DNA from 4 places in the Aliivibrio sp. 1S128 genome. Region 2 is predicted to be linked to each of the others. Evidence: predicted binding sites of a transcription regulator. Region 2 holds the regulator's gene; each other region holds the start of a gene.
What was found. Region 2 encodes PurR, which represses purine synthesis genes. Its sites were predicted from a motif close to TNANGNAAACGTTTNCNTNA; they were not measured.
Positions count from the first base shown of each region.

Region 1 (8,222 bases), on a different contig from region 2:
CAAATTGTTCGCGCTCAATTTGTTGTTCAATGACATAGAAAAGGTGCACAGGGTTCGCAGCCACTTCTGTTTGGTCAAAGTTAAATACACGCGAAAGGATCTTAAAGGCAAATCGAGTTGATAAGCCTGACATTCCTTCATCAACCCCCGCGAAGTCTTTATATTCTTGATAGCTTTTTGCTTTTGGATCCGTATCTTTTAATGTTTCACCGTCATAAACACGCATTTTAGAAAAAAGAGATGAATTTTCAGGATCTTTAAGGCGAGACAGTATTGAAAACTGAGCCAAAATATCTAACGTGCTTGGAGAGCAAGGTGCGTGAGACAGTTCACTGTGCTCAAGTAGTTTTTGGTAAATTTTTACTTCTTCAGAAACACGTAAACAATAAGGAACTTTTACAATATAAACCCTATCTAAAAAGGCCTCATTATTTTTGTTATTTCTAAAGGTTTGCCATTCAGATTCATTAGAGTGAGCTAAAATCATTCCATCAAAAGGCAGAGCTGATAGACCTTCAGTACCATTAAAGTTACCTTCTTGAGTCGCAGTAAGAAGAGGGTGGAGAACTTTAATGGGTGCTTTAAACATTTCCACAAATTCCATTAAGCCTTGGTTCGCTTTACATAGGGATCCTGAATAGCTGTAGGCATCAGGGTCATCTTGTGCAAAATGTTCTAATTGACGAATATCAACCTTACCTACAAGAGTTGAGATATCTTGATTGTTTTCATCACCAGGTTCTGTTTTTGCTATACCGACTTGGTCAAGAATTGATGGATGTACTTTTATGACTTTAAATTGCGTAATGTCACCACCAAACTCATGCAATCTTTTTGCTGCCCAAGGAGACATTATGGATCTAAGGTTACGAGATTCAATACCATACTCTTTTCTTAAGAGCTCTCCGTCTTCTGCAATATCAAACAAACAGAAAGGATGGTCGTTAACAGGGCTTCGTACTCCATTCGCACTTAATATGTAAATAGGCATTTTTTGCATTAAGCTTTTTAATTTTTCGGCAAGTGATGATTTACCTCCGCCTACAGGACCTAGTAAATAAAGGATTTGTTTGCGTTCTTCAAGTCCTTGAGCTGCGTGTTTTAAGTAAGATACGATTTGCTCAATAGGTTCTTCCATACCATAAAAGTCTTTGAAGGTTTCATAGCGAGAGATCACTCTATTAGAAAAAATACGACTAAGCAGTGGATCAAGTGCAGTATCTATTACTTCTGGTTCACCAATTGCGATTAGAAGCCTTTCTGCTGCATTGGCATAAGCACTTTTGTCGTTACTACATAATGACAAGAAATCTTGCAGTGATAATTCTTCATCTTTTGCTGCTTCATAACGGGCTTGATAGTGGTCAAAAATACTCATATCCATTTCCTCTTGTCATCCATAGTTCTAAATCGTTCTTATCTAAGGTTAGTAACTAAACCCTTATTTTGTCCAAGAAAAAGCTGAAAATAGAATGAAAATTAATTGAGAAATGTGGCAGCGCGCAGGTATAAAAAAGGCGGAGCTTAAAAAAGTCCGCCTATTGATATTTTTGTTATTCGTTTGAATTATTTGCGGTGGTACTGTTCGCAAGCAAGTAATGTATTTTCGATTAGGCTTGCGACAGTCATAGGGCCGACACCACCAGGAACAGGCGTGATATAACTTGCTTTTGTTTTCGCTACATCGTATTCAACATCACCAATGAGCTTGCCGTTGTCTAATCGATTAATACCTACATCGACCACAACAGCCCCTTCTTTTATCCATTCGCCAGGAATGAAATTTGGTTTGCCTACAGCAACAACAACAAGATCTGCTTGGCGGATATGATGCTCAAGATCTTTTGTGAATCGATGACACGTTGTTGTTGTACAGCCAGCAAGAAGTAGTTCAAGCGTCATAGGTCGACCTACGATGTTTGATGCCCCAACAACGACAGCGTGCATACCACGAACTTCAATATTATAACGATCAAGAAGTGTGATAATGCCTTTGGGTGTGCATGAACGTAGTTTAGGAATACGTTGAGATAATCGACCTACGTTATATGGGTGAAAACCATCGACATCTTTTTCTGGGTCAATACGTTCTAGAATCTTGGTGCTATCCATACCTGCAGGAAGAGGAAGTTGAACCAAGATACCATCAATGTCAGAGTCTTGATTTAAGGTATCAATAATAGACAATAATTCTGCTTCGGTTGTCGTTGTTGGTAAATCGTAAGATTTTGAAATAAAACCAACTTCTTCGCAGGCACGACGTTTGCTACCAACATAAACTTGAGATGCAGGATCTTGTCCAACAAGTACTACTGCTAAGCCTGGAGCACGAAGTCCGGCTTCAACTCGAGCTTTAACGCGAGCGCCTACTTCTGAGCGAACAGTTTGAGAAATTAGTTTTCCATCGATAATTTGAGCGGTCATGGTCTTCCTTTAGCGGTCTAATACTGATTGACCTGTGCATTGTCGCAGAAACGCTAAGTAATTACCATAATGCAAACGTTTGCTTTTTTAGTGTTTAATATACTTATAATCGATATTGATATTTCTTTATGTTTAAAAAGTAGGTTTTATGCGCACTTTAGATCAAACAACGCACGATCTGCCTTTTTTTTCAGCATTCAGTAAGATAATGATAAGAAAAGGATTGATCTAGTTTCGTATATTCGTATAATCCTACCCCATAGAGCGCCCTTAGCTCAGCTGGATAGAGCACCTCCCTTCTAAGGAGGTGGTCGAAGGTTCGAATCCTTCAGGGCGTACCAAATTTGAAAAAGCCGCATTAACCTTATGGTTAGCGCGGCTTTTTTCATTTCTGTCATATCATTTATCAATATGCTAGCGTTACTCCATTGCTTGTTAATGGAATACACAAATGTCTTTTTGGAACGCTTTTTCGATTACTACTCGTTATGCTGAATTACCTCGTAGTCTTTTTACTCATGTAAATCCTAGTCCGTTAGATAATACACGTTGGGTTATGTGGAATAGTGAGCTAGCGGAGCAATTTGGTCTGCCTCTGATCCCTGAGAATGCACCTGAATTGTTGTCTGCATTTTCAGGTGATAATATTCCTTCTGTTTTTTCTCCTTTAGCAATGAAATATGCAGGGCACCAATTTGGTAGTTACAATCCAGATCTCGGAGATGGACGAGGACTTTTACTGGGTGAACTTGCTGATAAATCAGGAGTCAGTTTCGATCTTCATCTCAAAGGAGCGGGTCGAACTCCGTATTCACGAACTGGAGATGGTCGTGCTGTGCTGCGTTCAACTATCAGGGAATATTTGTGCAGTGAAGCGATGGAAGGGCTCAATATACCAACCACACGAGCTTTAGGTATGATGACGAGTGATACTGCTGTTTTTCGAGAAGGGTATGAAACGGGAGCGCTACTTATTAGAGCAACTGAAACTCATATTCGATTTGGGCATTTTGAACATTTGTTTTATTCGAACTTACTTATAGAACAAAAATTGTTAGCTGATAAGGTGATTGAATGGCATTTTCCAGATTGTGCGCATTCTGCTAAGCCTTACGCAGCTATGTTTAGTGAGATTGTTGATCGTACTGCCTATATGATTGCACAGTGGCAAGCGGTTGGTTTTGCTCATGGTGTTATGAATACGGATAACATGTCGATCATAGGGCAAACGTTTGATTATGGCCCGTTTGGTTTCCTTGATGATTATGAGCCTGGCTATATTTGTAATCATTCTGATTATCAAGGGCGCTATGCATTCAATCAGCAACCTAGAATCGGTTTATGGAATCTGTCAGCTCTAGCGCATTCCCTTTCTCCCCTCATTGATACTTCAGATTTAGAATCTTCTTTGGCTCAATATGAAACACAACTTCATGGCTATTTTAGCCAATTGATGAGAGATAAATTAGGGCTTTATTCTAAACAAGAAGGGGACAGTCGATTATTTGAATCTATGTTTGAACTGCTGTCGCAAAATGCGGTTGATTACACTCGATTTATGCGTTCACTTTCTTATCTGGATAATAAAGATAAACAAACTGTTGTCGATCTATTTGTTGATCGAGAAGCGGCGATATTATGGTTGGATTTGTATTTAACGCGTTGTGAGTTAGAAGACAATGGATCTGAATTTCGTTGTGAACGGATGAGAAGGGTTAACCCTAAATATATTCTCCGTAATTATTTGGCTCAACAAGCGATTGATAAAGCGCAAGAAGGCGACTTTAGTGAGGTAGAAGTACTGTCGACATTACTGAAAAGTCCGTTTGATGAGCATTTAGAGTTTGAACAATATGCTCAACTACCTCCTGAATGGGGTAAAAAAATGGAGATTAGTTGTTCTTCATAAAAGTAATAAAGCAGCCGATTTGGCTGCTTTATTAGGTTCATATTTTAGGTGTTTATTTTTTTAGGTTATGTAGCATAAACTCAGTCAATTCGTCTAAAGACATTTTATTATCAGAGTTGGTATAACCTTGTGCTAACACTGACCATTGTTGGTATGGTTCGTTTGGTAAAAAGATAGCGATGAAAATACTGGCCTTTTTTGAGTCGTCATTATTAACTCCAATTGGTTGGATCCCGGTTAATAGTCCCGTTTTATCGAGGATATCTTCATCTTGAATGTTTTCCTCTAATCCTAAACCATAGCCTACATAGAAATCAGCATCAGTCCCGTTATCAACAAATTGAAATCCTCTCTTTTCTAATGAAGATTTTAATGATTGAGAGAATCGTTCTTCTGTATCCCTATTGTTTAATTCTTTATTTAAATAATTAGCGCTGATAGTTGGGTGCCAAGAGAACGTACTCTTCCCTTGGAGCGTATTATTAATGTTACCAGTCGTAACTAAGTTTACCGTGCTTTTTTCTTGGTAGGTTTCGGACACGCAGCCCGATAGAGTAAATAATAGAATAAGTGAGATAATATATTTCAAATTAGCTACCTAGATAAATGAATGGAAGTGTTTAGAGCGTTTCTTAATCGATAGGTTCAAAAAAGGTGAGTGTAAATACTCACCTTTAATCTTATTTAGCAATAAGAGCTAAACTATTATTTTACAGCTTCACCTTCGAGTGGTTTTATTTCACTTGCATGAAATCCTTTTGGACCTTCATGGATTTCATAGGTGACAGCTTGTCCTGCCTTTAGTGTGCGGTAGCCATCCATCTCTATTGTGGAATAGTGAGCAAAAATATCCCCATCTTCTCCTTCTGGACAAATGAAGCCAAACCCTTTGGCGTTATTGAACCATTTAACTGTACCTGTTGCCATGCTATACATCCCTCTGCATTTTAATTACCTAGCATAATATCTATCGATTAAGAATGTGCTTAATTGATAACCACTACTAAGTACACTCTATTAAATCTCAAGAGGGAGTCAAGTACAATTTGTTTACCTTTGTAACATTTGTGTTTAATATCATATTTGAGCTTAACATTAATATCAATAATATCAAATTGATAAATAAAGTGGAGATAAGGAAAAAAAGCCCCTATCCTTTACTTTATATCGGCGTTTTTCTACTCAATTTAAATAAAATTAAGTGATAAAGACGTTAAAATAGCATCTTTTGTTTGCTGTCGTTCCCCGTCTAGATTAGGCTGAATAGTAGGGAGATACATTGAAGTATCAGATAATGTTATTTAACTAATTAGTTGCAGACATGAGTAAATTATATGAATGGATTTCTCCTGATTCAGATGTCTTGGAGCAAGAGAAAACAGAATTAAGACCACCATCAATGTATAAGGTGGTTTTAAATAATGATGATTACACTCCAATGGAGTTTGTTGTCGAAGTTTTAGATAAATTTTTTTCCATGGACTTGGAAAAAGCGACACAATTAATGCTAACAGTGCATTATGAAGGGAAAGCAGTTTGTGGGGTTTTTACTGCTGAAGTTGCTGAAACTAAAGTTGCGCAAGTTAATGCCTATTCGCGTGATAATGAGCACCCACTACTGTGTACAATGGAACAAGCGTAAGTTTGTTCGTTACACCATATTTTGGTGTTTTGGGAGGTTCCTATGCTAAATAAAGAATTAGAAGCGAGTTTAAATAGTGCGTTTGTTCGTGCACGAGAAAAGCGTCATGAATTTATGACAGTAGAGCATCTATTGTTTGCTCTCTTAGATAATCCATCCGCTAATGAAGCTCTTTTAGCTTGCCATGCTGATTTAGGTACTTTGGCAACTGAAATTGATGAATTCATTACACAAACCACACCGCTTATCCCTGCTGACGATGAAAGTCGTGAAACACAGCCAACATTAAGCTTTCAACGTGTCCTTCAACGTGCTGTTTTTCATGTTCAATCATCAGGACGTAATGAAGTCACAGGCGCTAATGTACTTGTTGCTATTTTTAGTGAGCAAGAATCACATGCTGCATACCTCCTTAAAAAGAATGACATTAGTCGATTAGATATTGTTAACTTTATTTCACATGGTGCGCCTGAGCACCGTAATGAAAACACTGAACAGAATAATGTTGAAGCTGCGGTTGAAGCTAATTCAGAAGATAAGCTAGAAAGCTTTGCTATCAACTTAAATCAAGTCGCTAAAAATGGTGGAATTGACCCATTAATTGGGCGTGATGAAGAGCTTGAACGTACGGTTCAAGTATTGTGCCGTCGACGCAAAAATAATCCGTTATTAGTGGGTGAGGCTGGAGTAGGTAAAACGGCGATTGCTGAAGGCCTTGCGTGGCGAATTGTTGAAGGTCAAGTTCCTGATGTTATTAAAGATTGTATTATTTACTCTTTAGACATTGGTTCATTACTTGCTGGAACCAAGTATCGTGGTGATTTTGAGAAGCGATTTAAAGCTATCTTAAAACAACTTGAAAAAGAAGAGCATGCGATTTTATTTATTGATGAAATCCACACAATTATTGGTGCAGGTGCCGCTTCTGGTGGGCAGGTTGATGCCGCTAATTTAATTAAACCTCTATTAAGTAGTGGTAAATTGCGTTGCATTGGCTCAACGACTTATCAAGAACACAGTACCATTTTTGAAAAAGAACGCGCCTTAGCTCGTCGTTTCCAAAAAATTGATGTTTTAGAACCATCAATTGATGACACAACTAAAATATTAATTGGTTTAAAAAGTAAGTACGAAGAGCATCATGATGTTCGATATACAAATAAAGCACTTCGTGCTGCGGTAGAGTTATCTGCAAAATACATTAACGAACGTCATTTACCAGATAAAGCGATCGATGTTATTGATGAAGCAGGGGCTCGCTGTCGCTTAACTCCTGTAAGCCGACGTAAAAAGACAATCAATGTCGCTGATATTGAAGCGATGGTTGCAAAAATGGCTCGTATCCCTGAGAAGTCAGTTTCTTCTAGCGATAAAGATGTATTGAAGAAATTAGACTCGAAACTAAAAATGTTGGTATTTGGTCAAGATCATAGTATCGATGCGCTATGTGAAGCTATCAAACTTAGCCGAGCAGGACTAGGTGCTGATAATAAACCCGTAGGTTCTTTCTTGTTTGCTGGCCCAACAGGCGTGGGTAAAACAGAAGTAACGGTTCAATTAGCTAAAGCTCTTGGTATTGAACTTCTTCGTTTTGATATGTCTGAATACGGTGAGCAACATACGGTTAGCCGATTGATTGGTGCACCTCCTGGCTATGTTGGTTATGAGCAAGGTGGATTATTAACAGACGCTGTAATTAAGCATCCTCATTCTGTTGTCTTGCTTGATGAGCTTGAAAAAGCACACCCTGATGTCTTTAATTTGCTTCTTCAAGTTATGGATAACGGGACATTAACAGATAACAATGGTCGTAAAGCTGATTTCCGTAATGTTATCTTCGTTATGACGACGAATGCTGGCGTTCATGAAACGGTGAAAAAATCGATTGGTTTAATTCAGCAAGATCATACAACCGATGCAATGGCTGCAATTAAGAAAGTCTTTACACCGGAGTTCAGAAACCGTTTAGATAATATCATTTGGTTTGAACATCTTAGCAAAGAGGTTATTTCACTTGTTGTTGAGAAATTCATTGTTGAATTGCAAGTACAATTGGATGCTCGCGGAGTATCAATGGAAGTCTCTCAAGAAGTAAAAGAATGGCTTGCTGATAAAGGGTATGACAAATCGATGGGTGCACGACCTATGGCTCGTGTTATTCAAGAGAATCTTAAGAAACCAATGGCAAATGAATTGTTATTTGGAGAACTAGTTGATGGCGGTACTGTTCGCGTTAAATTAACGAAA
Region 1 covers NZ_MAJV01000091.1:95,846-104,067, forward strand. Annotated here, with positions in the region: gene A6E03_RS10660 (PrkA family serine protein kinase) at 1-1,378, opposite strand, end outside; gene folD (bifunctional methylenetetrahydrofolate dehydrogenase/methenyltetrahydrofolate cyclohydrolase FolD) at 1,567-2,424, opposite strand; tRNA gene A6E03_RS10670 (tRNA-Arg) at 2,689-2,765, shown strand; gene A6E03_RS10675 (protein adenylyltransferase SelO) at 2,876-4,333, shown strand; gene A6E03_RS10680 (DUF4136 domain-containing protein) at 4,386-4,922, opposite strand; gene cspD (cold shock domain-containing protein CspD) at 5,039-5,260, opposite strand; gene clpS (ATP-dependent Clp protease adapter ClpS) at 5,655-5,975, shown strand; gene clpA (ATP-dependent Clp protease ATP-binding subunit ClpA) at 6,018-8,222, shown strand, end outside.
Region 1: folD (bifunctional methylenetetrahydrofolate dehydrogenase/methenyltetrahydrofolate cyclohydrolase FolD) is a predicted target of PurR. The motif match lies at 2,492-2,511, and genes of this name have one in related genera.

Region 2 (8,222 bases):
TAACTTATTACTTACGTCTGGTTAAATACCCACCGAGTATTTAGCCAATAATTACGTATATACCAGACACTATTCCTAAATATAAGACCAGATAAGCAAATGATTTTACGTCTTCAAAATAAGCGGTCATATTTATAAATACAACAAAGTTTAGTTCGGCAGATACTTCATTCTCCTCCCTTAGCGAGCAAGAAGGAGAAACTAAATAGACATAAAAAAAGGCTCATCATTTCTGATGAGCCTTTAAAAAAGATGGTGCCCCGGGCCGGACTTGAACCGGCACAGCGCGAACGCCGAGGGATTTTAAATCCCTTGTGTCTACCAATTCCACCACCAGGGCACGCAATTTCTCGCGATGCTTCTAACCATGCTCTCTATTTAAAGAGGGTTGACACCATCTGTAATTACCGCCGAAGCCGTAATTTTTAATTCCTTCATTCCACTTACTAGAAGTAAATGGAGGCGCCTCCCGGAATCGAACCGAGGTTCACGGATTTGCAATCCGCTGCATAACCACTCTGCCAAGGCGCCAATATTTTTACTTACTTTTTATACAACTGATATCAATTGTATAAAATAGATGGTGCCCCGGGCCGGACTTGAACCGGCACAGCGCGAACGCCGAGGGATTTTAAATCCCTTGTGTCTACCAATTCCACCACCAGGGCACGCAATTTCTCGCGATGCTTCTAACCATGCTCTCTATTTAAAAGAGGGTTGACACCATCTGTAATTACCGCCGAAGCCATAATTTTTAATTCTTTAATTCCACTTACTAGAAGTAAATGGAGGCGCCTCCCGGAATCGAACCGAGGTTCACGGATTTGCAATCCGCTGCATAGCCACTCTGCCAAGGCGCCGTATCTGTTTACGGGGCTTAATGTAACTGATTTAAAAAAAGTGTCAAATAAAAAATTGCATTTAACACTTCGTTTGTAGACTTTATCGCCAAAACCAGACTAAATCAGTTAAGGTGTTGAAAAAACAATCTATTTAGGGCGCCACACTTTAATTTCTGATTGGGGTTTACCCTGCTCTTTACGATCATTTTTTCTTTTAGGTGCGGAGTTACCAAAACGTTCTTCTTTCGCTTTTTCACGACGCTTTTCATTAAATGTATTATTCGAGTGATGATTACGGCCCGAACTCGCTTTTTTCATCACACGTACTTTACCATCAATTTCTTGAACTTTACGTGATGCTTCTTCTGTCTTACTTGACGTTCCGATCATATTATTAATCTGTTCCATTTCAGGTTCAGTCAAATAACGCCATTCACCAGAGGATAATCCACCTAAATCAATATTCATGATACGTACGCGTTTTAGTTTAAATACTTCATAATCTAAGTATTCACACATACGACGGATTTGACGGTTAAGCCCTTGAGTTAAGGTAATCCGAAAAACAAAGCGAGATTCTTGCTCGATTTTACATGGTAAAGTAATGGTATCTAAAATAGGTACACCCGCTGCCATCTGAGTTAAAAATTCATCAGTGATCGGTTTATCTACTCGTACTACATACTCTTTCTCATGCGCATTACCTGCACGAAGAATTTTATTAACGATATCCCCATCGCTGGTTAAAAAGATCAAGCCATCCGACGGTTTATCTAAGCGACCAATTGGGAAAATACGTTGTTTATGATTAATATAATCAACAATATTGCCTTCAACATGACGCTCTGTTGTACACGTGATACCAACTGGCTTATTGAATGCAATGTAAATACGTTCTTGCTTCTCTTTTAATGGTTTTCCATCAACCAGAACTTCATCACCGTCAGCAACTTTAGTTCCCATTTCAGGTAACTTGCCATTAATAGTAATACGTTGTTGATCAATAAGCTTATCTGCTTCTCTGCGTGAGCAATAACCCGTATCACTAATGAATTTATTTAAGCGGGTTAATTTAGGATCTGGTGATGTCATGATGTACCTCTAAAAAGTGAACAGCCGCAGTGTATCAGAAACGGATAAATATCCAATAAAAAAGCACCTTAACCCAATGTCTAAGGTGCTTTGTTCTTAACGATTAATAGGGTCACCTATTATTTAACGTTAACAGCCTTGTTAACTTCTACTGGAATTACAATGTCATTCACTGTCGATGTTTCAACAATAGCCTTCTCGACAGAAGGATCTTCCACCTCAACTGGAACTACCTCAGTAGCCGTTAGCGCTTCAGCAACTGGCGCATCTTGAGTTGCAGTGTTCACTTCCTCAGCAACTACCGCTTCCTTTTCTTTGTAAGAAGCAATGACACCATTCAAATTATTAATTAAATTATCATTTCTCTCAAGTTGCTGTGTTAATAGAAGTACTTGCTTTTGAGAATTAACACGATCTTCTGTTTGGTTTTCAACCGTGACTTCTAATGTTTTTATTTGAGCATTAAGCCCTTTAATCTTCGCTTCTAAGTCGGTTGTATTGTTAATATCATGCATCTGCTGTACTGCATTCAAAATTGAAGATGTTTGCGCTCTTAACGGCTCATCACGATAATCATCACCGTTAATGGCTTGAGAAATAGATAACAACTTATTTTCTACTTCTAGAACAGATTGTTCAAACTCACCGTTCTTAACCGCTTTAAGTAATTTAACTTCTGCTGCCATATTTTTAAGATGATCAAGCTGGAAGCGAGTTTTAGCAACTACATCAACAATTAAAGCTTTGTCACGGTTATTCGCTTGTACTGCTTTCTTTGTTTTATCTAGTTCAGCTTTCGTTTGACCATAGCTTATTGGCGCTATCGTTCTAAAACCTTTATTCGTTAATCCTACAAACTCTTTTTCCAATGGCACTACGTGTATTTTTAACGTTGTTTCAATTTCAATCACTTTTGCTTGTGTTAAAAAAGAGGCTTGGCTAGTCTGAGCCTCAGCAATCCCCTCTTCAATTACCGTAATAAATAACTCTCTGTATTGCTTATTTAAACTTAAAAAATCTTGCGGATAATACGTTTTTACATCGATTGAATTAAGATATGCCATTTGTGCAATAGCATCTGATAAAACAACATCCGCTGTTTCTTTATAATTTTTAAGTTTACTTAACGCCATATCGGCATCCGCGACTAAACTCATGTATTTAGCTGAATAACTTCCAGAAGAAAACATTGAATATTCTTCATTGATTAAACTCGGTTCTTTCTCTATATCTGAAAATACATCCTTTGCGTCAATCCAATCTTCCATCATATCTGTGTAAGTGGATTCAGAATAAACTTTGAAATTGTCTAAAGAATCAAACGTGACTTTATCTAATGCATACTGCTTTTGAAGAGCATCGAACGTGGTAGCCGATGCTACTGGTGCATTAGTTTCAATTGCAACAACTGCAGAACTCTCATCAGTACTTTGACAACCGATAACACCAACTAATGCAGAGGTAATCACTGCCATTTTAAAAAACTGTTTCATGCCGAACCTATAATAATTTTATTTGAATAGACAAGCGCTGTGCGCTCCTATCGATATTTTATTATAAAAATCAATTAAAAGCAGAATTTCTTACTAATGAATCACAATTAAAATTGACAACTGCACTGGCATAAAAAAAGCCACTCAATATATGAGTGGCTTTTTTAAAGATTAAATATTGATACTAATAAATATCAATCACCAGCAAACATATAACCTTCACCATGAACGGTAACAAATATTTGTGGGTTTTTTGGGTCCATTTCCATTTTTGCACGCATTCTTCGAATAAGTACGTCAATGGTTCGATCATTTGGAGCATCGACTCGATGGCTTATCATATTCAAAATTCGTTCGCGTGATAGAACCGTATTAGGGTATGACGATAAGGCAACTAGTAACTCATACTCAGCTTTAGTTAACTTAACGGGTTCGCCATTATTTGATAACGCACGACGTTGAATATCAAATGTCCATTCCCCAAAGCGAACTAGATTTGATTCATCTAATTCTATTGGTTCATGAACCAAAGACATACGCCAAAATAAATTCTTAACTCGAACTAATAATTCGCGTAATTCTACAGGCTTAGTGACATAGTCATCTGCACCCATTTCTAGACCAACGATTCGGTCAATACTATCTGTTCGTCCTGTAACGAGAATAATACCAATGTTAGATTGACTGCGCAGTTCGCGAGCCAATAATAAACCATCCTCTCCTGGTAGGTTTATATCAAGCATAATTAAATCAACTTTTTGTTCAGCCAAAACAGTTCGCATCTCTGCCCCTGTTTCAGCCTCGCTCACTTGATATCCCTCGGCTTCAAAGTAGCCTACAAGTTTAGAGCGAGTTACCACTTCGTCTTCAACAACTAAAATGTGATAGCTCATAATATTCTCTTTAATGGTTATTTAGATAGTTCTTATCTTATTCTATTCATATTTTGTAATAATGCCAACTCTCAATTGATATTTCTATTGTTTAATTGATTCAAAACAATTATTAACAAAAACGGTTTATTTAATTTTTACACATATCCTTATACAGCCTGTTAATGATAGGTGCTATTCCTTTTCATACTTATCCAGTACAATTCTTAAATAAATTTCTTGGAGCAAAAATACATGAACGAATTAACTGAATTTAACAAACAACGTGCTGAAATTTACTGGTGGCTATCTAGCTTATTAGCAAGTGAATTAACAACTGAGCAACTAGAGCAATACAATAGCTTTGAGGTACGTACCTTTTTATCTGATTTAGGAAAAACACCTGAATTAACAGATACAATCAACGCGTTAATTGAAAAGTTAAATCAACTTCAAACTCGTGACGATGCACAGTTAGAGCTATCTGCTGATTTCTGTACCGCTTTTTTAGGTTCAGATAAAAACAGTGCCCTTCCTTATGCTTCTATATATTTAGATAAATCAGGTCTTCTTAATGCAAAACCTGCTCAAGATATGCGTGAATTATTAGCTAAATACAATATAGCTCAAAAGTCTGAGTTCAACGAACCTGCAGATCATATCGCTATTGAATTAGATTTTCTTGGAAATTTAATTCTAATGACAAATCAAAAAACATCTGAAGAAGAATTTGAAGAATATATGAATGCCCAATTGTCATTCATCAATGCTCAACTTTTGTCTTGGACACCTAAATTCAACCATATTTGTAAAGAAAGAGATGACTTCGGTTTTTATGCTGCAGTAACCTCGTTTCTTGTAACCTTTCTACAACTTGACGTTACTTTTCTTACAGGTGAGTAATTAATGACTTCGTATGTTGATACAATATCGTTACAGTCATGTGATATAAATCAAATCGCTAACAAAATTTACTAAATCAATAATTGTTTGCACTATGCTTTATCTATAAAATGTGAGCGCAAACGATAAAATCGAACATTAAATGAAAACCGCATTTTTAGCGGTTTTTTTCATTTATAACCAGGGCCTATTTATCTTCCATCATACCAAGACAAAACTCTCTATTTTGTTGGAACATAAATAGCCCCTTATTTACCTATTTAAGGCTTTTATATGGCTACTATTAAAGACGTTGCAAGAATTGCTGCGGTTTCTACCACCACTGTTTCTCATGTGATTAACAAAACTCGCTTTGTTGCAGAAGCAACTCAAAAGCGCGTATGGGAAGCAGTTGAAGAGTTAAACTATGCCCCTAGTGCGGTTGCTCGTAGTTTAAAGTGCAATACGACACGTACTATTGGCATGCTAGTAACTCAATCATTTAACCCATTTTTTGCTGAAGTAATGCACGGGGTTGAAAATTACTGCTACAAACAAGGTTACACACTATTTATGTGTAACACTGAAGGCGATTTAGATAAACAAAAACATTACCTTCGTATGCTTTCTGAAAAACGAGTAGATGGCTTATTGGTTATGTGTTCAGACCTTAATGAGCAGTTATTAGCGTTACTTGAAAAAAATACAGAATTACCAATGGTTATTATGGATTGGGGCCCAGACAGCCCTCGCACAGATAAGATCATTGATAACTCTGAAAAAGGTGGCTATTTAGCAACAAAACATTTGATTGAAAATGGTCATACTCAAATTGCTTGTATTACAGGCCAAGCGGACAAAACTACGTGTAAAGAACGTGTTCATGGTTTTCAACGTGCTCATGAAGAAGCTAACTTACCATTTAAATCAGAATGGATCTTAGAAGGTGATTTTGAATGTGCTTCTGCATCAAAAGCCGTTGATAAATTATTAGCTATGGAAGTACGTCCTACGGCTTTATTTTGTTTTAACGATATTATGGCTCTGGCTGCAATCAGTCGAATTAAGCAATCTGGTTTACGAGTTCCTGAAGATATTTCTATTATTGGCTACGATAATATAGAACTTTCAGCTTACTTTTCACCACCGCTAACGACGATCCATCAGCCTAAACGCCGAGTAGGTAAAACCGCTGTCGAAATCTTATTGGAACGCATTAAAGATAAGCACCACGAACGTCGTGTTTTTGAAATGCAACCCGAGGTGGTATCTCGAAGCAGTGTCTTAGATCGTACTAAATAGCGGTTATTTTCTTTGCCATAAATGAGGGTTGGTTCAAATAATATCTAAAACTTGAACCAACTTAACAAAAATAAAAATAAATTTTTTGAAGCAAGATCACACTATACTTAATTCCGCAATAACTACCTTTATTGATTGCTATATCATCAACGAAGTCACGAACAGGGCAAACTGTGCGAAAGTGCAGGACGCAAAGCCTCCGGCCTACGTATTGAAAAATATAAGGTAGCGGGGTTGCCGATGGTAAGTAATCTCTCTGGTATTGTTAATTTTTACTTTAAAATAACAATGCCTTATTTTGAACTTGCTACTATTTCCTCGGGCTCAGTTGTTTAGTGACGTAGACTTACTAACCGAGAATTATTGCAATGGATAAACCAGTACTAAAAGAATCACTTCGATTACTGTCATCTTTAGGCACTATCACTTCACGCTCAATGTTTGGTGGTTTTGGCATTTTTATTGATAGCACCATGTTTGCTCTTGTTGTTCAAGACAAGCTGCATTTGAGAGCGAGTAGTGAAACTATCAACTTATTTAAAGAGCAAGGGTTTGAACCTTATGTTTATAAAAAACGTGGTTTTCCTGTTGTCACTAAGTATTTTGCAATTTCAACTCATTGTTGGGAAGATCCTGACTCTATCTTAATTCAAGCGATTACTGCTTTAGATGTCGCTAAAAATGATAAAGAAAAACAACAGGCCGCAGGCCCATCACGTATTAAAGATTTACCAAATCTCAGATTAGCTACGGAAAGAATGCTTAAAAAAGCAGGAATTAATACCGTGGATGAATTACGTGACACCGGCTCTGTAAATGCCTATAAAGCGATTCAACAGACACACTCAAGTAGTGTAAGTGATGAATTACTTTGGTCTCTTGAAGGAGCGATTAAAGGTACGCATTGGTCTGTTGTTTCAGCTGAAACACGAAGTGAATTAAGAAAACTATTATAATAAATATATACGCCTTAATCTTATTTGCTATCTAAAAAATATAGATTAAGGCGTTATTTTCTTTGATATCCTACCTTTCACATCTCATCCAATCGTTATTATCATTCATTTAGTTAAAAAGCGATAATCCTCCACGTTTTACATCTTCACGACAATAATCGCTGTTAGTTTATATCACTATCAGTTAATCTCACCCCCAATATATGGAATAAAAAACTGTTAAACAGTTCACGTTTTACAAGGTGCATGGATGAAAAAAAATACCATTAGCAAAAAATGGCTTTATTTACCTATAATATCAACGATATTAACGATAACGCTTGGTTTATTTGTATTCAATTCAACACTGTCAAACTGGCTTGAACATAAGGTAGAAGGCAGCTTATCTGAAGAAATAACTCGTCTTATTAAAGACATTAACGACGATAATATTTCTTTTACCGATTTAAAATCATTAGATGTTTACATAAAAACGAAACTAGTGATTGCCAAAGAAGATCATATAACATTAATTACATCTGACGGAACCCCGATTGCCGATAGTGATATTTCTTTAAGTTCTGTTTTACAACTTGAAAATCATCTAAACAGACAAGAGATCGTCAACGCTCAAAACTTTGGGTATGGCACTTCGACTCGCTTTAGTACATCTCGCTTTAAAAACTTACTGTATTCAGCAAAATCATTCGAATATCAAGGTTCTACGTACATCCTTAGAGCAGCTACGCCATTAACTCGCATTGATGCAATGGTGGAAGAGTTGATGAATATTTTAATTATTTT
Region 2 covers NZ_MAJV01000106.1:104,689-112,910, reverse strand. Annotated here, with positions in the region: tRNA gene A6E03_RS14095 (tRNA-Leu) at 254-340, opposite strand; tRNA gene A6E03_RS14090 (tRNA-Cys) at 458-531, opposite strand; tRNA gene A6E03_RS14085 (tRNA-Leu) at 582-668, opposite strand; tRNA gene A6E03_RS14080 (tRNA-Cys) at 787-860, opposite strand; gene rluF (23S rRNA pseudouridine(2604) synthase RluF) at 990-1,934, opposite strand; gene A6E03_RS14070 (hypothetical protein) at 2,054-3,427, opposite strand; gene torR (two-component system response regulator TorR) at 3,622-4,320, opposite strand; gene torD (molecular chaperone TorD) at 4,555-5,202, shown strand; gene purR (HTH-type transcriptional repressor PurR) at 5,476-6,483, shown strand; cyclic di-GMP riboswitch class I at 6,639-6,725, shown strand; gene A6E03_RS14050 (TfoX/Sxy family DNA transformation protein) at 6,852-7,439, shown strand; gene A6E03_RS14045 (sensor domain-containing diguanylate cyclase) at 7,690-8,222, shown strand, end outside.

Region 3 (8,222 bases), on a different contig from region 2:
ATCAAATTTATCAAGAGACGCTTGTTTATCTTCTAAGTAAGCCGCATCCATCTCTTCAAGAACATAAGGGTGACAACGAATAGCCCCTTGACCATAAATGATCATTGAACGAGTCAGTATGTTTGCCCCTTCAACAGTAATAGCAATCGGTGATCCTTGGTAACTACGCGCTAAGAAGTTTGAGCTACCTAAACAAATCCCTTTACCACCAGCGATGTCCATGCCATCAATAGCAATACGTTGTGCTCGGTGAGTACAGTGATATTTTACAATAGCTGAGATAACTGATGGTTTCTCACCTTGTACAATACCGGCAACCGTTAGTGCACTTGCTGCATCCATCATATAAGCATTACCTGCCATACGCGCTAATGGCTCTTCGATCCCTTCCATTTTACCAATGGGTAATTTGAATTGGCGACGAATTCGAGCATAAGCACCCGTAGCAAGCGCTGCGGTTTTTGCACCACCCGTTGCGTTAGATGGCAAGGTGATACCTCGACCCACTGACAGACACTCAACTAGCATACGCCAACCGTGACCGGCCATTTTTTCGCCGCCGATGATGTAATCAAGTGGAACAAATAAATCGTCACCTTGTGTTGGACCATTTTGAAATGGCACATTCATAGGGAAGTGGCGGCGTCCAATCTTAACGCCTTCTAAGTTTGTTGGAATAAGAGCACAAGTAATACCGAGGTTTTTCTTATCGCCTAATAAACCATCAGGATCTTGTAGTTTAAACGCCAAGCCTAAAACGGTAGCGACAGGGGCTAAGGTAATGTAACGTTTATTCCAAGTAAGACGCATACCAAGAACTTCTTTTCCTTCCCACATGCCTTTTGTGACGATACCAAAGTCAGGAATTGACCCAGCATCTGAACCAGCTTCTGGGCTTGTTAACGCAAAGCATGGGATCTCTTTACCTTCAGCTAAGCGAGGTAAGTAATGATTTTTTTGGTCTTCAGTGCCGTAATGTTGAAGAAGTTCACCAGGGCCTAATGAGTTAGGAACCCCTACGGTAATAGAAAGCACGCCAGAAACACTGGTTAGTTTTTGTAGAACAGAAGATTGTGCGTAAGCTGAGAATTCTAAACCACCGTATTTTTTCTTAATGATCATGGCAAAGAATTTATTATCTTTTAGGTATTGCCATACTTCTGGTGGCAAATCAGCAAGCTCATGAGTGACTTCATAATCATTGATCATTCGGCACACTTCGTTTACTGGGCCATCCATGAATGCTTGTTCTTCATCCGATAACGTATTTTTAGGAATATTATGAAGGAACTTCCAATCAGGATTTCCTTTAAACAGCTCAGCTTCCCACCAAACCGTACCGGCTTCAATTGCATCTTTTTCTGTTTTTGACATTTCAGGCATGACGCCTTTGAACATTTCTAATGCCTTATTACTGAAAATAGACTGACGAATTGAAGGGATGTTTAATGGCACTGCAATCACTAAGAAGACAGCCCATGTAATAGGACCAGCATAACCTAATCCTGAACTCACAGCTAAGATAGCCGCAGTGACAAGAGTGGCAGTACGTAGAGATTGTCGATGATAACTTAATGCAGCAAGTGCAATTAATGTTGTTAAAAGTGTCAGGGCCATGTAATTCTCCTTTTTCGGCGCTGCTCTGTTTGTAGAAACAGAGGGTATTACGAGACTCGGTCGTAACATTATTGTGTGATGCTATTCTGATAAGAGGTCTAACCAGTTAAGGTAATTGTAGTCTCTATGTTAACAAAAAGTAAATAACGTTAATGGTTAAAAAGTGATCCAGCTTGAGTAATTAATAAACAAATTTTATTTTTAAGTGAGTAACTTCTAATTTTTCTGGCTATTAATTGAGATATTTATGCTGTGTATAGAAGAAATATAGAGCGGATCTCTTTTAAAGATTTGGTGGTATAGGTACACTGAGATTAGCCCCTAATAGGGAAAATAATAAATAGAGAGAATCTTATGTCTTATCAAGATCTGATCCGTTCTGAATTAACAGAAGCCGCTCAAGTACTGAATGACTTTTTAGCTGACGATAAAAACCTTGCTCAAATCGAATTAGCGGCAAAAACCATTGCAGACTCTTTCAAGCAAGGCGGTAAAGTATTGTCTTGTGGTAACGGTGGTTCACATTGTGATGCAATGCATTTTGCTGAAGAATTAACAGGCCGTTATCGTGAAAATCGCCCGGGCTACCCAGGTATTGCGATTTCTGATCCTAGCCATTTATCGTGTGTGAGTAATGACTTTGGTTATGACCATGTATTTTCTCGTTACACTCAAGCGGTTGGCTCAAAAGGTGATGTATTATTTGGCTTATCGACGTCTGGTAATTCAGGTAATATTTTAAAAGCGATTGAAGCGGCAAAAGAAAAAGGCATGAAAACCATTGCTCTAACAGGTAAAGATGGTGGAAAAATGGCAGGTCTTGCTGATGTAGAGATCCGAGTTCCTCATTTTGGTTATGCTGATCGTATTCAAGAAATCCACATTAAAATCATCCATATTGTTATTCAATTAATTGAAAAAGAAATGGAAAAATAATTCATTATGCTGACCAATCTTAAAACCTCTGTGAATTAAGGTTGGTCAGGTTGCGAATAAAGGAGTAACGCAAGAATGTGTGAATTACTCGGAATGAGTGCCAATGTACCAACCGATATTTGCTTTAGTTTTAAAGGGTTGGTTCAGCGTGGCGGCAATACTGGCCCACATCGTGATGGTTGGGGGATTACTTTTTATGAAGGGAAAGGATTTCGTACATTTAAAGACCCAAAGCCGAGCTGCCACTCAAAAATAGCTAAACTTGTTCAAGATTATCCGATTAAGAGCAAAGCGGTAATTAGTCATATTCGCCAAGCAAACCGCGGTGAAGTGAATCTTGAAAATACCCATCCGTTTACGCGTGAATTGTGGGGGAGATATTGGACGTTTGCTCATAATGGTCAATTAACTAAATTTGATGAATTATCAACAGGGCGCTTTCGACCTGTTGGAGAGACAGACAGTGAACGTGCATTTTGTTGGTTATTAAATCAATTAGAAGATAAATATCCAGAGCCGCCTCAAGATATGATGTTAATGTTTGAGTTTGTGTCTGAATGTTGTGATCAGTTAAGAGAGTTAGGTGTCTTTAATATGTTATTGAGCGATGGTGAGTACGTTATGACTTACTGTTCGAACAATTTACATTGGATCACAAGGCGTGCGCCCTTTGGTCAAGCTTCATTAATTGATGAGGATGTTACAATTGATTTTCACAAAGAAACGACATTGAATGATGTTGTTTCAGTGATCGTGACACGGCCATTAACGGATAATGAAGAGTGGCGTAAAATGAAAGTTGGTGAGTATGCTCTATTTCATTTTGGTGAATTAACCGCAGGTAATCATGATACGGTGCCTGAAATGGCTCCACCGCCATCAGAATGCTCAATTAATTCATAAGCGATATGTATGAAAAATGCCCATCAATATCATATTGATGGGCATTTTTATTATTCAGTTTCTAATCCTGATAGGCCTAAGGCATCACCATCAAGTATGGCTTTTCCATCCTGCATGATTAATCGCTCTTCAACTAACCAATTTGCTACCATTGGATAAATAACATGCTCTTGAGCTTGGACTCGTGATGCGACGTCTTCAGCGTTATCGTCTTCAAAAATAGGCACTTTAGCTTGAAGGATCACTGGGCCCCCATCTAATTCAGGGGTTACGAAATGGACACTTGTTCCGTGTTCCTTATCACCGGAATCAATAGCACGTTGATGAGTATGTAATCCAGTGTATTTTGGTAGAAGAGAAGGGTGGATATTCAGCATTTTACCTTGGTACCGAAGTACAAAATATTCACTTAAGATACGCATAAAGCCAGCAAGGATGATGACGTCAGGTTTGTGAAGATCAATCAGTGTTGCTAATGCGCTATCATACTGCTCACGGTTCTCATATCCAGCAGCACTTAGGCAATGAACATTAATTCCAGCATTGAGTGCTCTGTGTAATCCGTAAGCGTCACTTTTATTTGAAATGACCGCAGAAATACGAGCGTTAGGGATCTTGTTACCACAAGCGTCAATAAAAGCTTGTAGGTTACTGCCACTGCCTGAAACTAATACAACAATATTTTTCATCATAACCGTCTTATTCTTTAAGTAATGAGAACTATTCGAACATAAATAATAGATATAAAAAAGGTGATCGAATAAGTGATCACCTTTCTCTTTATGCTTTATGAGCTAGCTCAAAGTTTATATAACCCGATTAACGGATCTCAACTTGTTCTTCGCCTTGCTTTGCAGTTGCAACCTCACCGATAACCCAAGCGTTTTCGCCTTCAGCATTCAGTAGAGCAACCGCTTGATCAGCTTGATCTTTTGGAAGAGCAATAATAAGACCTACACCACAGTTAAAGGTACGGTACATTTCGTATGTATCAACGTTTCCTTTTTCTTGTAGCCAATTAAAGATAGCAGGCCATTCCCAGCTCTTACCATCAACAACTGCTTTTGTGCCTTCAGGCAGTACGCGAGGAATATTTTCCCAGAAACCACCACCAGTAATATGAGAGATAGCATGAATATCATGCTCTGCTATCATTTTTAAGGCTGATTTAATGTAGATTTTTGTTGGTTCAATTAAATGGTCAGCAATGGTTCTACCATTTAATTCCTCATTAAGATCCGCGTTTGATACTTCAAGAATTTTGCGAATTAGTGAATAACCATTTGAGTGCGGACCACTAGAACCTACAGCGATTAGAGCATCACCTGCCGCGACTTTTGTGCCATCGATGATGTCTTCTTTTTCAACAACACCCACACAGAAGCCTGCAACATCGTAATCTTCACCTTCATACATGCCTGGCATTTCAGCAGTTTCACCACCGATTAGCGCACAACCTGCTTGAATACAGCCTTCACCGATCCCTGTTACTACTTCAGCAGCAACATCAATATCAAGTTTCCCAGTTGCATAATAATCAAGGAAGAACAGAGGTTCTCCACCTTGAACAATAAGGTCATTAACACACATAGCAACTAAATCGATACCAATGGTATCGTGCTTATTTAGGTCAAGAGCTAAACGTAACTTAGTACCAACGCCATCAGTACCAGAAACTAAAACAGGTTGTTTGTATTTAGTAGGAAGTTCACATAACGCACCAAAACCACCAATGCCACCCATTACTTCTGGGCGACGAGTACGTTTTACTACGCCTTTAATTCGATCAACAAGTGCATTACCAGCATCAATGTCTACACCAGCATCTTTGTAGCTAAGAGAAGTTTTGTTGTCGCTCACGGAGGTGTCCTCGCCATAGGTTGGATTTCAAAAATCCGCGCCATTCTAACAGCACAATGTAAAAAGGGAAACGTTTGCGTAAGAGTTTTTGCATAAATTTTGTAATAAAAAATAATAAATTCGGTAAACAACTTCTAGTGCAGTAATTTATTTTATGATAACGCCATTTTTCAATGGAAAAATATGTATAATTAGAAGGTTTGATTAATGTATTTGGAGTCAGAAATGAAAGTTGTTGAAGTAAAACACCCGCTAATAAAACATAAAATTGGTTTAATGCGCGAAGGCGATATCAGCACTAAGCGTTTTCGTGAATTAGCAACTGAAGTAGGTAGCTTGCTTACTTATGAAGCAACATCAGATTTTGAGACAGAAAAAGTAACTATCAATGGCTGGAATGGCCCTGTTGAAGTTGACCAAATTAAAGGTAAAAAAGTAACGGTAGTGCCAATCTTACGTGCAGGTCTTGGCATGATGGATGGCGTTCTTGAACACATCCCAAGTGCGCGTATCAGTGTTGTTGGTATTTACCGTGATGAAGAAACGTTAGAGCCAGTACCTTACTTTAACAAGTTAGCGTCTAACATCGATGAGCGTATTGCTTTAGTTGTTGATCCAATGCTAGCGACTGGCGGTTCTATGATCGCAACGCTTGATCTTTTAAAAGAGAAAGGCTGTAAGAACTTTAAAATTCTTGTTCTTGTTGCTGCTCCTGAAGGCATTGCGGCATTAGAAAAAGCGCATCCAGATGTTGAGCTTTATACTGCGGCTATCGATGAGAAATTGAATGATAAAGGTTACATCATTCCAGGCCTTGGCGATGCTGGTGATAAGATCTTCGGTACTAAGTAATAGGCACCATTGAGTCATTATATTTACTGAATGCTTTAAGCATTAAAAAAGGATTGATGGGTAACCATCAATCCTTTTTATTTGCCCTAGACCCTAGACCCTAGATTTATTTATCATCTTCCATCTGTGTATTATCGACAACATGGTTTTCACCTAAGTCATCAGGAAGAATTAAATTAAGGGCAATAGCCACGATCCCACAAAGACTCACGCCTTGTAAATTAAAATCGCCAATACCCACAGCCATACCACCAATACCAAATACTAGGGTAACGCCAACAATGGTTAAGTTACGTGCTTTATGTAAATCAACTTGGTTTTTAATCAGAGTATTCAGTCCAATCGTCGCGATTGAACCAAACAGTAAGATCATAATGCCCCCCATTACAGGGACAGGAATAGTTTGTAATATTGCGCCTAATTTACCCACAAGAGCCAAAACAATCGCACAGACGGCAGCCCATGTCATGATTACAGGGTTAAACGCTTTGGTTAGCATTACAGCACCAGTGACTTCACTGTAAGTTGTGTTTGGTGGCGCGCCAATAAGAGAAGCAGCCATGGTGGCAATACCATCACCCGTAATGGTGCGATGTAAGCCTGGCTTTTTAAGGTAATCTTTTCCGGTTACGTTTGAAATCGCTAGCATGTCACCCACGTGCTCAACCGCTGGTGCAATTGCCACCGGGATCATAAATAGAATGGCGTTAATATTAAACTCAGGATAAGTGAAATTAGGCAGAGCAAACCAAGCGGCTTGATATACCGGAGTAAAATCGACAATACCAAACATTAGACTTAATGAATAACCAACAATAATGCCAGAAAGGATAGGTAATAATTTAAAGAAACCTTTAGAAAAAACACTGATACCAATCGTAGTAAATAATGAAGCGCCAGCAATCCAAAATGCGATTTGTCCGTCAACTAACTGATAAGCGCCATCGCCCGTTTTTCCTAACGCCATATTAACCGCTGTTGGCGCTAAGCCTAGGCCGATCACCATAATGACAGGGCCAACAACAACAGGAGGCAGTAATTTATGAATAAAAGCGACGCCTCTAACTTTAATCACAGCGCCTAATGCAACATACACTAACCCTGCGACCATTAGTCCGCCCATGGTAGCTGGAATACCCCATGTTTGAGTTCCGTAGATAATTGGAGCAATAAAAGCGAAAGAAGAAGCGAGGAAGATAGGAACAGAGCGACGAGTAACTAATTGAAAGAGAAGGGTACCAACGCCAGCACCAAATAGAGCAACATTAGGATCTAAGCCAGTTAGGAGGGGAACAAGAACGAGTGCACCAAATGCAACGAACAACATTTGAAAGCCTTGGAACAAATTGTATAACATTTCCATTTCCAGTAATGAATTTGAGGGATTCTATCACTATTTAATTAATAAATATCTTGATTTAGCTCGTGAAAAAATAAAACTTTTTAAGAAAGTATCACTCTAATAGTTTGAAAGTTAGATCTGAGTCAATTCGAATCCTTGCTGAATAATGGGATAGCCCTTATTATCGCGGTAAATTATAAAAGTAATTATAGGTTGTTTGATGTTACGTATCTTGTGTTTATTAATGTGTATGATTGCGGGGCCAGTTTTTGCTCAGCAACAAACGGATCTTTATCATACTGAAGTGCAATTAACTGATGCTGAAAAAGCAGAAAGCTTGGCCAAAGAAGAGGGCTTAGTGAATGTATTGATCAAGGTCTCTGGTCAACAGTCAATTGCAGAGAATGAGGTGATAAAAAAAGCGCTAACACGAAGTGATCGCTATGTAACTCAAATGAGTTTTGTTGACTATGATGATGCCCCTCGTGGTATGAAGCTTGGTTATAACTCAAGTATGGTATTGAACCTATTAACTCAAGCCGAGCAAGGTGTGTGGGAAATGCCGCGTAAACCTGTGTTGGTTTGGGTTGTTAATGAATACAATTATCAGAGAAGTATCATTTGGGAACAATCAAACAATTCATTAATTACTCGTATTAAGAATGCTGCAAATGAACGTGGTTTGCCGGTTATGTTCCCAGTGGGTGATTTT
Region 3 covers NZ_MAJV01000014.1:96,539-104,760, forward strand. Annotated here, with positions in the region: gene fadE (acyl-CoA dehydrogenase FadE) at 1-1,617, opposite strand, end outside; gene lpcA (D-sedoheptulose 7-phosphate isomerase) at 1,972-2,553, shown strand; gene A6E03_RS03935 (class II glutamine amidotransferase) at 2,629-3,456, shown strand; gene purN (phosphoribosylglycinamide formyltransferase) at 3,507-4,145, opposite strand; gene purM (phosphoribosylformylglycinamidine cyclo-ligase) at 4,276-5,316, opposite strand; gene upp (uracil phosphoribosyltransferase) at 5,542-6,168, shown strand; gene A6E03_RS03955 (uracil-xanthine permease family protein) at 6,275-7,525, opposite strand; gene A6E03_RS03960 (DUF2066 domain-containing protein) at 7,731-8,222, shown strand, end outside.
Region 3: purM (phosphoribosylformylglycinamidine cyclo-ligase) is a predicted target of PurR. The motif match lies at 5,379-5,398, and genes of this name have one in related genera.

Region 4 (8,222 bases), on a different contig from region 2:
CTGTCATTTCTGACATATTTTTCCACAATGTGCCCATTGCAGCAGGATCCGTTAAATCAATCCCATTTAAATTTTTTGCAATATCACCAGGCTTCAAACCTACCGAATCAAATAACTTTCGGTCTTTACCTGGGTTCACTCGATAACCTTCTATTTTTCCATCATTACTGACTTGAGAAAGACGAATGTACTTCAAAACAGATTGCGGATTCTTCGCCATTTCTTGACGAATAGTATCTAACTCATTTTGATCTGAATGTTGACGATTATTCCCTAATACCGTACCTGAGCTGCCTGTACGATTTGGTTCTATTGAAATTTTTGTGTATTCAATTCCTTCCAGCATTAACGTTTCATCACGGCCATTATTTGCAATAATAATGCGATCTACGCTAATGGCTTTCACTGTTGCTCTTGTGCCATCAATGGTTTCATCAATACCATAAGTGTTCTGTTTTCCTCGATTTCCGATCACCGCTAAGCTCAATTTAGGATTAGAACTCGCGACCACACCTGATAATGTCAGATTAAGCTTGGTTTTAGGTGCATCTTTTACTTCAACAGCCTTCGGCTGCTCTATGGTTTTTTCAGCATTAAACTGCCCAAACACTTGACCATTTAATAAACCAGATAAAGAATCATCATTATTTTTCTTTGATGAGGCATTGATAGCGACGGTTTTTGGTGACCATTGAGAAACAGAGGTTTGTGGAGCCAGCATCGACCAAAAAAGAGAGCCACAAATCCACGCGAGACAAGCCACCAAAACAACGGTTACCCCTTTCGATATTGCAGACTGATATATTGACCAATATTGAGAAATTTTTTCGATTTTCATATTAGCTATCATTAGGTACTGTTCTTCCTTTTCTGTCTCACAGAGCAATTAAACATTTGATGTATTTATGAATTATAAAATAACCAGTCATAATTTCCGCAAATGATTCTAATTTCTTAAATTACTAGAATACACATCACGTAATTGATGAAGATAACCGTGTATTAGAGCATTATTTCTCATTAATGACTCTACTTGCTTATCAATTTTGATTAATTCCCCCCAAAAGATTGAAAAAAAAAATCCTGACTCCATCTTAATAAGCAGAGATAAGACATTAGGTACCCATAATGAGTTCAAAATCCAATACTAGCGATGGTATCAGACTCGATAAATGGCTTTGGGCGGCTCGTTTTTACAAGACTCGTTCTATTGCTCGTAATATGGTTGATGGCGGGAAAGTTCATTATAATGGACAACGAACCAAACCAAGCAAATTAATTGATCTTGGTGCTGAAGTTAAACTTCGCCAGGGCAATAACGAAGAAATTGTCGTGATCATCGAGATCCTTTCAGATCAACGCCGTGGCGCTCCTGTTGCACAAACGCTTTACAAAGAAACATCAAACAGTATCAAACAACGTGAAGAAAATGCGAAATTACGCAAACTCAATTCACTTGGCAGCCCACACCCTGATAAACGTCCAGATAAGAAACAACGACGTGACATAATGAAGTTTAAGCAGCAATAAATCCGCTCTTTCTGTTTCACCCCTTATTTATATTGGCTGTTGTCGCTATACTAGAGCGACAACAACCCTCTAATACAATTGCTGGAGTATTTCATGGCAAATAACACATTGCATCGCTACCTATTTGAAGATTTATCTGTTCGTGGTGAACTGGTTCAATTAGACGATGCTTACCAACAAATTATTTCTAGCAAGGAATACCCAAAAGCAGTACAAAACCTTTTGGGTGAGCTATTAGTTGCAACCACACTATTAACTGCAACATTAAAATTTGAAGGCTCAATTACGCTTCAACTTCAAGGTGACGGTCCTGTTTCTCTTGTTGTCATTAATGGCGATAATGATCAAAAAGTTCGTGGTGTTGCTCGCTTTGATGGCGAAATTGCTGATGATGCCACACTGCACCAATTAATGGGTAAAGGTTACCTAGTTATTACTATCGCGCCAAAAGACGGTGAACGTTACCAAGGTGTTGTTGCACTTGACGGTAAAGATTTAGCCGCGTGTTTTGAAGGTTACTTTGAGCGTTCTGAACAATTAAAAACTCGCTTATGGTTACGTCTGGGTGAATTTGAAGGCAAACCTCATGCTGCTGGTATGCTTCTACAAATTATGCCAGATGGCACCGGTTCAGCAGATGACTTCGAGCACTTAGAACAACTGACTGATACGATCAAAAACGAAGAGCTATTTGGCCTAGAAGCGGAAGACGTTCTGTACCGTTTATACAACCAAGATAAAGTACAACTGTTTGAACCTCAAACGGTTGAGTTTTTCTGTGGCTGTTCTCGTGAACGCAGCGCGGGTGCAATCGTAACGATTGATCGTGCTGAAGTTGACGATATTATAAAAACAGAAGGTAAGGTTTCTCTGCACTGTGACTATTGTGGTACAAGCTACAATTTTGACAGCATCGATGTCGCTAATATTTTTGAAGAAGCAACAAAAGGTAATGATACCGTTCATTAATTCTTCATACAGAATAAGTTCTTTATATTGTTTTAAAGCCAGCCATTAGGTTGGCTTTTTTTATACCTTTTTTTGATATGAAGCACATTTTAAATCGACTTATCCACACTTAATTTTGGTCAAATAATAATCAATTGCATCTAGCGCAATTGATTTCATTAAGAGTAGAATAGACATGTTTCTGTTTTGTGATGGTGATTAAATAACCTGTACTATTTTGTGGTTATTTCATGATATGACTCCCTGTTTTAATTTACCGCGTTGGTAGCATGGGTAGCAGTAAACAATATTAAAAAATAATTAAAATATTAAAAATCCCTACAAAATTCCTTTAAGGAGCACCTATGACTGTAATGGAACACAACAAGGCTGCACAACTTGATCTTACTCAATATGGCCTAACTGGCGTTACCGATATTCTCCGTAACCCAAGCTATGACCAGTTGTTTGAAGAAGAGACTCGCCCTGACCTAGAAGGTTATGAGCGTGGTGTTATGACTGAGCTTGGCTCAGTTTCGGTAGATACTGGTATTTTTACGGGTCGTTCTCCAAAAGACAAATACATCGTAAAAGATGAAACAACCAAAGATACACTTTGGTGGTCTGATCAAGGTAAAAACGACAATAAAGCCATCACTCCTGCTATTTGGGATGATCTAAAAGCCTTAGTCACAGAACAACTCTCAGGTAAGCGTCTATTTGTTATTGATGGTTACTGTGGTGCAAACCCTGATACTCGTTTATGCGTCCGTGTCATTACAGAAGTGGCATGGCAAGCGCACTTTGTAAAAAATATGTTCATTCGCCCAACAGAAGCAGAATTAGAAAGTTTTGAACCTGATTTTGTTGTCATGAACGGCGCGAAAGCGACAAACCCTAATTACGAAGCACAAGGTTTAAACTCTGAAAACTTTGTTGCCTTCAACCTAACTGAACGTGTTCAAATCATTGGTGGTACTTGGTACGGCGGTGAAATGAAAAAAGGCATGTTCGCAATGATGAACTATCTTCTACCACTGAAAGGCATTGCTTCTATGCACTGCTCTGCAAACGTGGGTAAAGAAGGTGATGTCGCTGTATTCTTTGGTTTATCTGGTACCGGTAAAACAACCCTTTCAACCGATCCAAAACGTCAACTGATTGGCGATGATGAACACGGTTGGGATGATGACGGTATCTTCAATTTTGAAGGCGGCTGTTACGCAAAAACAATTCGTCTATCTAAAGAAGCAGAACCTGATATCTACAATGCAATCCGTCGTGATGCACTACTAGAAAATGTCACCGTTCGTAACGATGGCACGATTGATTTTAATGATGGCTCAAAAACAGAAAACACTCGCGTTTCTTACCCGATTCATCATATAGATAATATCGTTAAGCCAGTATCAAAAGCAGGTCATGCAAATAAAGTCATTTTCTTAACGGCTGATGCATTTGGTGTCCTACCTCCTGTAGCGAAACTGACTCCAGAACAAACTAAGTACCACTTCTTATCAGGCTTTACGGCAAAATTAGCAGGTACAGAACGTGGTATTACAGAACCAACACCAACATTCTCTGCAGCCTTTGGCGCGGCGTTCTTAACGCTACACCCAACTCAATATGCAGAAGTGTTAGTAAAACGTATGGAAGCGGTTGGCGCAGAAGCGTATATCGTCAATACTGGTTGGAACGGTACAGGCAAACGTATCTCTATCCAAGACACTCGTGCGATCATTGATGCGATTTTAGATGGCTCAATTGATCACGCTGAAACGAAAAATATTCCTGTGTTTAACTTTGAAGTACCAACCTCACTTCCTGGTGTTGATAAATCAATCCTAGACCCTCGCGATACTTATACTGACCCTCTACAGTGGGATAGCAAAGCAGAGGATCTTGCACAACGCTTCATCAAAAACTTTGCTCAATACACAGATAATGACGAAGGTAAGGCGCTAGTTAAAGCAGGCCCTCAACTTGACTAACCCAAGTTAATACCTCGATAAATTCAAGCCCTTCGGTAACGAAGGGCTTTTTTTATTCCTTTGATTCTCGTCTGGCTTTCAAAACAGTGATTACCTTTGAGTAAAACATTACAATAGCTTGATTGAACCTCACTTTTAATCCACTCTTTCTATTCTTATTTCTTTCTGGAGTTAACAATGTATACCATGCTGAAAAGCCTTGGTTGGTTTATCACTTTCTGCCTACTACTTGTGGTCGCATTTTTATCCCTTTTGCATACCCCTTATGCTCAGCCATTGTTAAATCCACTCGTTGAAAAATTATCGGATCAAACAATCTCTTTTGGTAAACTTAATTACTCAATTCAAGATCCTTTGCATCTTACGCTGTCAGAAATCACTATCCACACAGAGAATCAATTGCTCATACAACATGTCGATTTTTGGTTGTCTCAGCACCCTATACAGCAACATAAATTGGCGTTTGATAGCATCAAAATTGATGGGTTAAGTTTACAAAATGGATTACCAAAGACGGAGCATCTCGATTGGATTTCGATTGATCAATTAAGCATCTCTAATTTAGATTTTGCCAATGACGATCTGGTTATTCGCGACGCCCAAGCCCAGCTCACCAATTGGTCTGTTGAAAAAGAAAAAACATTGCCATTTGAAGGCGACTTCCAATTTTCGACTCAACAATTATATTGGCAAGGCGAAGCGCTTGATGATGTATTGATCGATGGCTACTACAGCGAAGATTACACGGCACTACATGGCATATCGCTCACTTGGCGTGATAGCACCATCACCGCTCAAGCTGAACTCAAAGAGAATAGATTATGGGTGATCCCTCAATTCACGCTGCGAAAATTTAATTTAGAGTCTGACAATGCCGACATTATTGGTAAGCCATTAGCGTGGCTTGGTGAACAACATTTCACTTACCAATTTGAACGAATTGATCTTTTAGATATTAATATTGAGCTTCCTCAGTTCTCAGTAAACAATTTAAGTTTGTCTGCTGAGAACGTACTACTGCCTTATCATTTATGGCAACAAAGTAATGCTAATATTTCTTTTAATGCCGATAGCTTGGTATGGAATGAACACCTCATTGAGAAACCTATTTTCAACCTAATGCTCAATGGTAAAGAGGCAAACATCTCAACGCTTTCTTTTGATATTTTTGATGGTAATGTTCAACTTGAAGGTAAAATATCCCCTACCGAAATAAACTTAAAGTCCCTAACATTAAGCCAAATAAAATGGCTACTTAGCGAAAAAGAAGTCTCCACTATTCAACAATACATCAAGCGACTTGAACAAGTTAACATCGCGGATCTGGACATTAATAACATTCAGCTGATTCAACTTGATAATGGACATCCCTACCAAGTTTCAGGAGTAAACGTTGAAGGTCGCGATCTCGATTTATTACGCTATTACCAATGGGGATTATGGGATGGAAAACTGTCTTTTAGTGCCTCTAACGCCAGCTTTAATTACCTATTAAGTCAGCAGGTATTGATAGAGATGAACGCTGAAAATGGGTTATGGACAATAGAACGGGCACTCTTTCCTTTGGCAGAAGGACTTGTTGGATTAAATGGCAGTATTTATTTAACTCAAGATAGCCAGCCTTGGCAATTAGAAGCTTATGGTGATGGTTTACCAATCAGTTACCTCACCGCTTTCTTCCCAAATACCATCCCCTTAGAAGGTGTGGCTGAATTCAACTTAAATGCGAATGGTCTTGCGGCTAATCGAGACAGTTTTAATTACAGCTTTAATGGTGAGTTAGCGATTATTCCAAGAGAGATGACAACCACCAAAACAGCGCAAGAATTATGGCAATTAAAATTAGGGTTAATGCCCGATAATGAACACCTTGAACCATCGCAACAAGAAAAAATCATTAATACAAAAGTACCACTAAGAACCTACCCTATTCAGGTTGATCCGATTAAAATAACGGCAAATAGAGGGCGAATTTCAATTGCACCAATAAATATTATTGGTGATGCCTTTAATTTCAATATTGAAGGGGATTACGATTTGGTCAATCCAGAAAAAGCGCAAACCGTGACTTCAATAACTCAGCAATGCCATCAATTAGTACAAAAACTGTTTTCCAAAGAAGTTCAGATCATTAACTATTGTCAGTAATAGTTATTACTGACATCAAACAAAAAGCCCCATCAACAGATCGCTGTTGATGGGGCTTTTATATTTTATAAGAAATAATCATTCTATTTCATCAAAATGCCTTGATACCAAGCTTCAGCCTCTTGATATGTTTTTTCTACCGTCTTAGGAGAAAAACCAAGTAATCGGCTGTTTTTATCAATAAGATCCCAGTCACCAGACTTAATGCTTTCATATAACTCTAACATTGACCCAAGTAAACCCACACGAAGTAGGATCGCTTGTTCAATTTCGTCCGTTAATGACAACTGCTCTAAAACATCATCTAATTTACGATCAAGCAGAGCATCAAGTAGGGAAAATAAACCCACAATAAAAGCTTGTTGTCCTGGCGTTCCATTTTGACAACGGCAAATCATTAATTCACAAAAGCGTCCTTTTATTAAAGACTGCTTATAAAGCTCTTTTGGTTTATTAATTGCGGCATGTGCAGTGGCAACTAAAGTGACAAACAGTTTAATTTGTTCTTCGCCTAAATAAACTAACGCTTGTTTGAATGAAGATATTGGTTTTTCAAGTCGAACAGAGGTTGTATTTACAAACTTAAGAAGCTGATAAGACAAGGATACGTCTTGGGCAATTAATTGCTCAATCCGAGCGAAATTTACCTCTTCACGGCACACTTCCTGAAATAACTGCATCGTTAATACTTCTTCAGGTTTCACGACTCGATTTTTAATAATTTGTGGCTTACTAAAAAAGTAACCTTGATAAAAATGAAAACCCGCGTCAAATGCTTGCTCAAACTCGTTGTAAGTTTCTACGCGCTCAGCTAAATAATGGCGCTTGCAGCCCTCTTTCTTTTTCTTTTTGACATAATCACACGCAACATCAATGCCTAATTGCATAATGTCTAATTTAACAATGTGTGAATACGGTAAAAATCGGTCCCACTCAGGATCCAAACTAAAATCATCTAAAGCAATAATGTAGCCCATTCGATGAAGATGTTTAATTGCACTAAAAAGCTCATCATTAGGAATACAGGTTTCTAATACTTCGACCACTATCTTTCGCTTAGGGAAAGCCGTTGGAATAAGAGAAAGTAAAGATTCTTGAGGAAAATTTATAAAACTACGAGGAGACTCTAATGCAGGGTTAGTTCCCGCCGACATAAAGTTTTCAACTAATAATCGACACGTGGCCTGATTTGCTTCCATCTCAGGAAACGCATTAGTCTCACCATCACGAAAAAGTAACTCATACCCTATCGTTTGTTTTTTTCGATTAAGTATCGGTTGTCGGGCAACGTATGCATACATAACTGGAAAACGGTATCCTGTGAAAATATATAGGTATGATAAACAATCATATCGGCGAATCACTCCAAATCTTGAGTAATTAAAATCAATGCCGACCTACTAAAAAAGCATAGTAGTCTAATCAAATGAGTAAAAAAATGCGCTTGCTTAAGAACTGTGCAAGAACTTACCAAAATATGATACACATTTCATTATTGTTATTATAATAATATGGAACCCGTATTAATAATCATGCTGTGAGCCTAATGAAAAAAGTCATCTTTACCCAAGAAGCAAACTACCTTGAAGCAATAAAAAACAACAT
Region 4 covers NZ_MAJV01000047.1:47,191-55,412, reverse strand. Annotated here, with positions in the region: gene gspC (type II secretion system protein GspC) at 1-850, opposite strand, end outside; gene hslR (ribosome-associated heat shock protein Hsp15) at 1,129-1,530, shown strand; gene hslO (Hsp33 family molecular chaperone HslO) at 1,624-2,499, shown strand; gene pckA (phosphoenolpyruvate carboxykinase (ATP)) at 2,844-4,469, shown strand; gene A6E03_RS07460 (AsmA family protein) at 4,647-6,617, shown strand; gene A6E03_RS07455 (EAL and HDOD domain-containing protein) at 6,701-7,918, opposite strand; gene A6E03_RS07450 (alpha/beta fold hydrolase) at 8,164-8,222, shown strand, end outside.
Region 4: pckA (phosphoenolpyruvate carboxykinase (ATP)) is a predicted target of PurR. The motif match lies at 2,641-2,660, and genes of this name have one in related genera.